DNA from 2 places in the Comamonas sp. NLF-1-9 genome. Region 1 is predicted to be linked to the other one. Evidence: riboswitches for the same ligand, from Rfam matches in the RefSeq annotation. Region 1 holds a riboswitch; the other holds the start of a gene.
What was found. A riboswitch is a leader RNA that binds a small molecule or an ion and turns the genes downstream of it on or off. The one in region 1 is predicted to bind glycine.

Region 2: linked by a shared signal. The riboswitch ahead of KUD94_RS05570 (D-amino acid dehydrogenase) and the one ahead of gcvT (glycine cleavage system aminomethyltransferase GcvT) in region 1 are both predicted to bind glycine.

Annotation. Positions count from the first base shown of each region.
Region 1 covers NZ_CP078069.1:626,697-630,485, reverse strand. The annotation lists gene KUD94_RS03095 (acyl-CoA dehydrogenase) at 1-419, opposite strand, end outside; gene KUD94_RS03090 (MBL fold metallo-hydrolase) at 444-1,505, opposite strand; glycine riboswitch at 1,652-1,750, shown strand; glycine riboswitch at 1,766-1,879, shown strand; gene gcvT (glycine cleavage system aminomethyltransferase GcvT) at 1,926-3,053, shown strand; gene gcvH (glycine cleavage system protein GcvH) at 3,095-3,466, shown strand; gene gcvP (aminomethyl-transferring glycine dehydrogenase) at 3,619-3,789, shown strand, end outside.
Region 2 covers NZ_CP078069.1:1,159,076-1,162,864, reverse strand. The annotation lists gene KUD94_RS05575 (3-(methylthio)propionyl-CoA ligase) at 1-789, shown strand, start outside; glycine riboswitch at 841-936, shown strand; gene KUD94_RS05570 (D-amino acid dehydrogenase) at 1,094-2,353, shown strand; gene KUD94_RS05565 (3-hydroxyacyl-CoA dehydrogenase NAD-binding domain-containing protein) at 2,507-3,789, shown strand, end outside.

The DNA of each region.
Region 1 (3,789 bases):
AGGCCGAAGCACCCTATCAGCTCGCCGCTGGCCAGTCTGGGCAAATACTTCTGCTTCGCCTCCTCGCTGCCGAACGCGTTGATCGGCACCATCACCAGCGAGGATTGCACGCTCATCATCGAGCGGTAGCCCGAATCCACGCGCTCGACCTCGCGCGCAATCAGGCCGTAGCTGACATAGCCCAGGCCCGCGCCGCCGTATTGCTCGGGGATGGTGGCGCCCAGCAGCCCCAGCTCGCCCATCTCGCGGAAGATGGCGGCGTCGGTTTGCTCGTGGCGGAAGGCCTGCTGCACCCGCGCAAGCAAGCGGCCCTGGCAATAGGCGGCGGCCGCGTCCTGCACCGCGCGCTCCTCGGGCGTGAGCTGCTCGCGCAGCGCAAAGGGGTCACCCCAGTCGAAAGGCCGTCGGCTCTTGGTCATGTGCAATCCTCCAGATAGCGTTTGTCAGGCGGCGCGGCGCTGGTACCAGGTGCAGCCGTCCTCGCCCTGGCTCGCCTGCACCTCGCCGCGCACCAGCAGGTAGTTCAAGTGGGCCAGCGCCTCACCCGTGGCCAGGCCCATGAGTATCTGGTCTGCGGTCACGGGCCGCGCAAACAGCGCGCCGAACACGTCGACCACGCGCCGCGGCTCGACCAGCACCTGCCTGAGCCGCGCGAGCGACTCCTGATGGCTGCGCGCCAGTTGCGCCAGGCGCTCGTGCAGGCCGCGAAAAGGCCGATTGTGCGCGGGCAGCACCAGCACGTCGTCGGCGACCTCGCGCCGCAGCTTGTCCAGCGAGGCCAGCCACTCGCCCAGCGGGTCGGCGTCGGGCTCGGTCGGATAGACCGAGACGTTGGACGAGATGCCCGCCAGCACCTGGTCGCCCGAGATCAGCAGCTTGCGCTCGGGGCAGTACAGGCAGGCGTGCTCGGGCGAATGCCCGCGCCCCACGACCACGCGCCAGCGGTAGCCGCCGATGTCGATCTCATCGCCATCGGCGAGGCGCCGAAAGCTGTCGGGCATGGTGTAAATCGTCTTGCCAAAGCCGCCAAAGCGCGTCTTGTAGGTCTCTATCGCCTCGTCGTCCCAGCCGGCGCGGCGGTAGAAGTCGATCGCGTCCTCGGGCGCCTCGCGCCCGGTGTCGGCCACCAGCGCGCGGCAGCTCAGGTATTCCAGGCGGCTGATCCACAGGCGGCAGCCGAACTTGCGCGTGAGCCAGCCGGCCATGCCGATGTGGTCCGGGTGCATGTGCGTGATGAACACGCGCGTGATCGGGCCGCTGAGCGCGCCGGCAAACAGCGCGCGCCAGGCGTCCAGCGTCACCGTGGACCAGATGCCGGTATCGACCAGCGCCCAGCCCGCGCCGTCGCGCAGCGCCCACAGATTGATGTGGTTGAGCGAATACGGCAGCGGCATGCGTATCCAGTACACGCCATCGGCCACTTCGCTGACTTCGCCCAGGCCGGGCGCGTCGCCGCAGGGGTAGCTCAAGCCCTGGGGCTCGGCCGCGGCGGTTTGCTTGTTCATCGTGCTCTCTCTTGCGGCCCGGCGCCCGTGCCGGGCGCGCACCGCTGGCCAAACAGGGCATTTTGCGGCAAACGCGCCGCGCCCGGCGCCGGGCGCTGTCGCCTTGGTTCGCGCCGGCGCAGGCAGCGCCAAAAGCCACGTAGAATCGCCCCCCGTCAGGAGAGAGCGCTGCCACCCGCACGGTGCGGCGCCGCCGAAGGCGCGAGGCCCAGTGCCCAAACGCTCAGGCAAAAGGACTGGCAAGTGCCCCGCCTGCGGGGCGCATCCCTGCTGGAGAGAGGGGCACGCGGTGACCTGCTGCGCGCCTCCACCGAAGGAGCAAGCGCGGCATCATCCGCGTGAATCTCTCAGGTAAAGCGGACAGCCGGGCATGCCCACACCCCGTGGTGTGGCGTGCCGTTTCCATCAAGGAGTCCGCGCTTGTCCGATACCCCCCTGCTCACCACACCGCTGGCCGGCCTGCACCAGGAACTGGGTGCACGCATGGTGCCCTTTGCCGGATACAGCATGCCGGTGCAATACCCCGCCGGCCTGATGGCCGAGCACTTGCACACGCGCGAACACGCCGGGCTGTTCGACGTCTCGCACATGGGCCAGCTCAGGATCAAGGGGCCGCAGGCCGCCAGCGCGCTCGAGAGCCTCATGCCCGTGGACGTCGCCGGCCTTGCCGTGGGCAAGCAGCGCTATGGCCTGCTGCTCAACGACGCCGGCGGCATCATCGACGACCTGATGTTCTTTCGCGAAGCCGAAGACGTCTTCTTCCTGATCGTCAACGGCGCCTGCAAGCTCGGTGACATCGCCCACCTGCGCGAAAAAATCGGCGCGCGCTGCACCATCGAAACCCTGCCCGAGCACGGCCTGCTGGCCCTGCAAGGCCCGCAGGCCGGCGCGGCGCTCGCGCGCCTGGTGCCGGCCGCAGAGCAGCTCGTGTTCATGAGCGGCATCCACACCGACTGGCAAGGCACGCCGCTCTTCATCACGCGCAGCGGCTACACCGGCGAGGACGGTTTTGAAATCTCGCTGCCCGGCGACAAGGCCGAGGCCCTGGCCCGCGCGCTGCTGGCGCAGCCCGAAGTCAAGCCCGTCGGCCTTGGCGCGCGCAACTCCCTGCGTCTGGAAGCCGGCCTGTGCCTGTATGGCAACGACATCGACGCCAGCACCACCCCGCCCGAAGCGGGCCTGAACTGGGCCATCCAGAAGGTGCGCCGCAGCGGCGGCGAGCGCGCGGGCGGCTTTCCGGGCGCGGACAAGGTGCTGGCGCAGATTGCCGACCCCTCCACCCTCACGCGCAAGCGCGTAGGCCTGGTCGCACTGGAGCGCGTGCCGGTGCGCGAGCACACGCCCCTGCACGAAGTGGGCGGCGCCGCGATAGGCACGATCACCAGCGGGCTGCTGGCGCCGTCGCTGGGCAAACCCATCGCCCTGGGCTATGTGCCGCCGCAGTTTGCCGCCGTGGGCACGCGCGTGGACGCGCTGGTGCGCGGCAAGCCCGTGCCCATGCAAGTGGCTGCCACCCCTTTCCTTGCGCCGCGCTACCACCGCGGATAGTCACAATCGCGCTTTTTCATCCTCTAGCAACGGAGCACCCCATGAGCATCAAGTATTCCAAGGACCATGAATGGGTCGATTACTCCAACGCCGCGGCCGCCATCGTCGGCATCACCGCGCATGCGCAGGACGCGCTGGGCGACGTGGTCTTCGTGGAGCTGCCCGAAGTGGGCAAGAGCTACGCCGCCGGTGACGTGGCGGGCGTGGTCGAATCGGTCAAGGCCGCGTCCGACATCTACATGCCGGTGTCCGGCGAGATCGTGGAAGTCAACGAGCAGCTGCGCGAAAACCCTTCGCTGGCCAACACCGACCCCACGGGCGCGGGCTGGTTCTTCAAGGTCAAGCTGAGCCAGGCCGACGAACTCGACTCCCTGCTGGACGAGGCCGCCTACCAGGAATTCACCAAGTCCTGATGCGCGGCGCAGCGCCGGGCATTGCGCCGGGCGCAGGCGCGCGCAGGCGAGGGCCGCCCATGAGCCAAGCCCTCTGCCGCCGCGCTATTCAAACGATAGTTGCCCGCGCTTGACTGGCGTGGGTTCCAAGCATATTTGACCTGAACCTTCCCATGTCCGCCCTGCCCTTGTCCGCGCTGGAGAACGCCAGCGAGTTCCACGCCCGCCACATCGGGATCACCGCAGCCGACGAGGCGCACATGCTCTCGGTCGTGGGCGTCGCCTCGCGCCGCGCGCTGGTCGACTCCATCGTGCCGCGCTCCATCGCGCGCGCCAGCAGCATG
Region 2 (3,789 bases), 530 kb from region 1:
TCGCACATGGCGGCCAACGGGCTCAAGTTCTCCACCCTCACGCGCACCGTGATCGGCGGCTCGGCCTGCCCGCCCGCGATGATCGACACCTTCCGCGACCAGTACGGCGTGGACGTGCTGCACGCCTGGGGCATGACCGAGACCAGTCCGCTGGGCACGCTGTGCACGCTCAAGAACAAGCAGCTCAAGCTCTCGCCCGAAGAGCAACTGCACATCCGCACCAAGCAGGGGCGGGCGCTCTTTGGCGTGGACATGAAGATCGTCGGGGACGACGGCAAGGACCAGCCCTGGGACGGCAAGACCTATGGCGACCTGCTGGTGCGCGGCCCCTGGATATTGGCGCGCTACTTCAAGGGCACGACCGATCCGCTGGTCTACGACGAGGCCGGGCACGGCTGGTTTCCCACGGGCGACGTGGCCACCATCGATGCCGACGGCTTCATGCAGATCACCGACCGCAGCAAGGACGTGATCAAGTCCGGCGGCGAATGGATCAGTTCCATCGACATCGAGAACATCGCCATGGCGCACCCGGCCGTGGCCATGGCCGCCTGCGTCGGCATGGCCCACCCCAAGTGGGACGAACGCCCGATCATCGCCGTGGTGACCAAACCCGGCGCCGAGGTCACGCGCGAAGAGCTGCTCGGGTTCTACGAAGGCAAGATGGCCAAGTGGCAGATCCCCGACGACGTGGTGTTCGTCGAGGCGATCCCGCTGGGCGCTACCGGCAAGATGCAAAAGAGCAAGCTGCGCGAGCAGCTCAAGGACTACAAGCTGCCCGGCCTTTGAGTGGTTTGGCCGGCCGCTGAGCAGGCCTCACTCTCTGCTAGGATGGCGGCCTTGGATGGGTCGGGAGAGCTTGCCGGGCATGCGCCCGGCGACGCCGAAGGAGCAACTGCCCCGGAAACTCTCAGGCACAGGAACCGGCCCGTCGTCCACACTCTGAAGAGCAGGCAGCTTCGTCTCTTGCCTCACCGAAGGAGCAAGTGTGCCGCCCCAGCGCCGGCACACGAATCTCTCAGGTTCCGAACAGAGGGGGCACGCCGCATGCATGGTGCATGCCGCGTCACCCATCCTGACGTTTGGAGCTGACATGACTTCGATCGCCGTCATCGGCGCCGGTATCACCGGCGTCACTTCTGCCTACGCGCTGGCCCGGCGCGGTTTTGATGTAAGCCTGCTGGAGGGCCATCGCTACGCCGGCATGGAGACCTCGTTCGCCAATGGCGGACAGCTCTCCGCTTCCAACGCGGAGGTGTGGAACCACCCGTCCACGCTGCTCAAGGGCCTCAAGTGGATGCTGCGCAGCGATGCGCCGCTGCTGGTCAATCCCCGGCCCACTTGGCACAAGCTGTCCTGGTTTGCCGAATTCATCGCCCAGCTTCCCCGCTACCGCGAGCACACGGTGCAGACCACGCGCCTGGCGATCGCCGCGCGCCAGCATCTGTTTGACTGGGCCGAGCGCGAAGGCCTGCACTTTGATCTGCGCCGGCAGGGCATCTTGCACATCTACCGCGACCGCGCCGGTTTCGAGCATGCGGGCGAGGTCTCCAGGCTGCTGGCCGAAGGCGGTCTGCAGCGCCGGGCGGTCACGCCCGAGGAGATGCGCGCGATCGAGCCCACACTCGCGGGCAACTACTACGGCGGCTACTTCACCGAAAGCGATTGCACCGGGGACATTCATCTCTTCACCGCCGGCCTGGCCGCTGCCGCCGAGCGCCTGGGGGTGCACTGCCTCTATGGCGCGCAGGTGCAAGGCCTTGAAAGCGACGGACGCCGCGCGCTGGTGCGCTGGAGCGGCGAAGACGGCCCGCGCGAGCAGTCCTTCGACGCGGTGCTGGTCTGCGCCGGCGTGGCCAGCCGCGCGCTGGCGGCGCAACTGGGCGACCGCATCAACATCTACCCGGTCAAGGGCTACTCGATCACCGTGCACCTGCAGGACGAGGCAAGCCAGCAGGCCGCGCCCACCGTCAGCCTGCTCGACGACGAGACCAAGCTCGTCACGAGCCGCCTGGGCGCGACGCGCTTTCGCGTGGCCGGCACGGCCGAGTTCAATGGCGTGAACAGGGATATCCGGGCCGACCGCATCGCGCCGCTGGTGCGCTGGGTCAACGCCTGCTTTCCCGGCGTGAGCACGCGCCAGGTCGTGCCCTGGGCCGGCCTGCGCCCGATGACCCCGAGCATGCTGCCGCGCGTGGGCCAGGGTCGCAAGCCCAATGTGTTCTACAACACCGGCCACGGCCACCTGGGCTGGACGTTGTCGGCGGCTACGGCGGACATGGTGGCCGAGCTGGCCAGCTCGGCCCTCGGGCGCAGTGCGGGCGGCGCGCGGGTGGCGCTGCAGGGCGCCTGAAGCGGCACACGGGTGCGCCGCTGCCGCGTCCCACCCGTGACAGCCGCGCAGAGCAGGCCGCGGCAAAGCTCCTACACTCTTTGAGCCCGGGCCGGCGCATGTGCCATGCGCGGGCCCCGCGTTTGCGCGGCCAATCAAGAAGGAGCTCTGCCAGTGACAGCCCAATACCAGGTCCAGGGCGATATCGCCCTCATCACGCTGAACAACCCGCCGGTCAACGGCCTGGGGCTAGCCACGCGCAAGGCCTTGGGCGAGGGGCTGCGCCAGGCGCAGCAGGACGCGGCCGTCAAGGCCATTGTGCTCACCGGCGCGGGCAAGGCGTTTTCGGGTGGTGCGGACATTACCGAGTTTGGCACCGACAAGGCCTTTGCCGAGCCCAATCTGCACACCGTGATCGCCATGGTGGAGCAGTGCAGCAAGCCGGTGGTCGCGGCGATCCACAGCGTCTGCATGGGCGGCGGGCTGGAGCTTTCGCTTGCCTGCCACTACCGCGTGGCCGCGCCCGGCTGCAGCGTGGCGCTGCCCGAGGTCAAGCTGGGCCTGCTGCCGGGCGCCGGTGGCACCCAGCGCCTGCCGCGGGTGCTGGGGGTGGAGGCGGCGCTCAATCTGATCGTCAGCGGCGAAGCGCTCAAGAGCGAATTCATCGCCGGGGTACCGGGGCAAAAGCTCTTTGACAAGCTCGCCAGTTCGCCCGAAGCCTTGCTGGACGAAGCCTTGGCCTTTGCGCGCAGCGTGGCCGATGTGCGCCCCTTGCCCTTGGTGCGCAATCTGCCCTGCGCACACCCCCAGGGCGAGGCCTACTTTCAGTTTGCGCGCAACATGGTCAAGGGCATGGCGAAGCACTTCCCCGCGCCGGCGATGTGCGTGGACGCGGTGCAGGCGGCAGCGAGCAAGAGGATGTTTGCCGATGGCCTGGTGGTCGAGCGCGAGCTGTTCACGCGGCTGATGTGGTCGCCCGAGTCGCGCGCGCTGCGTCACCTGTTCTTTGCCGAGCGCGCCGCGAGCAAGATTCCCGACGTGCCCGCCGCTACGCCGCTGCGCAAGATCGAGAAAGTGGCCGTCATTGGTGCAGGCACCATGGGCGGCGGCATCGCGATGAACTTCCTCAACGCCGGCATCCCGGTGACCCTGCTGGAGATGAAGCAGGAAGCGATTGAGCGCGGCGTGGGCGTGATGCGCAAGAACTACGAGGCGCAGGTCAAGAAGGGCAAGCTCAAGCAGGACAAGTACGAGCAGCGCATGGCCTTGCTCACGACCACGCTGAGCTACGACGACCTCAAGGACGCCGACCTGATCATCGAGGCAGTGTTCGAAGACATGGCGGTGAAGGAGGCAGTATTCAGGCAGCTCGACGCGGTGGCCAAACCCGGCGCGATTCTGGCCAGCAACACCTCGACGCTGGACGTCAACCAGATTGCCGCCTTCACCGCCCGCCC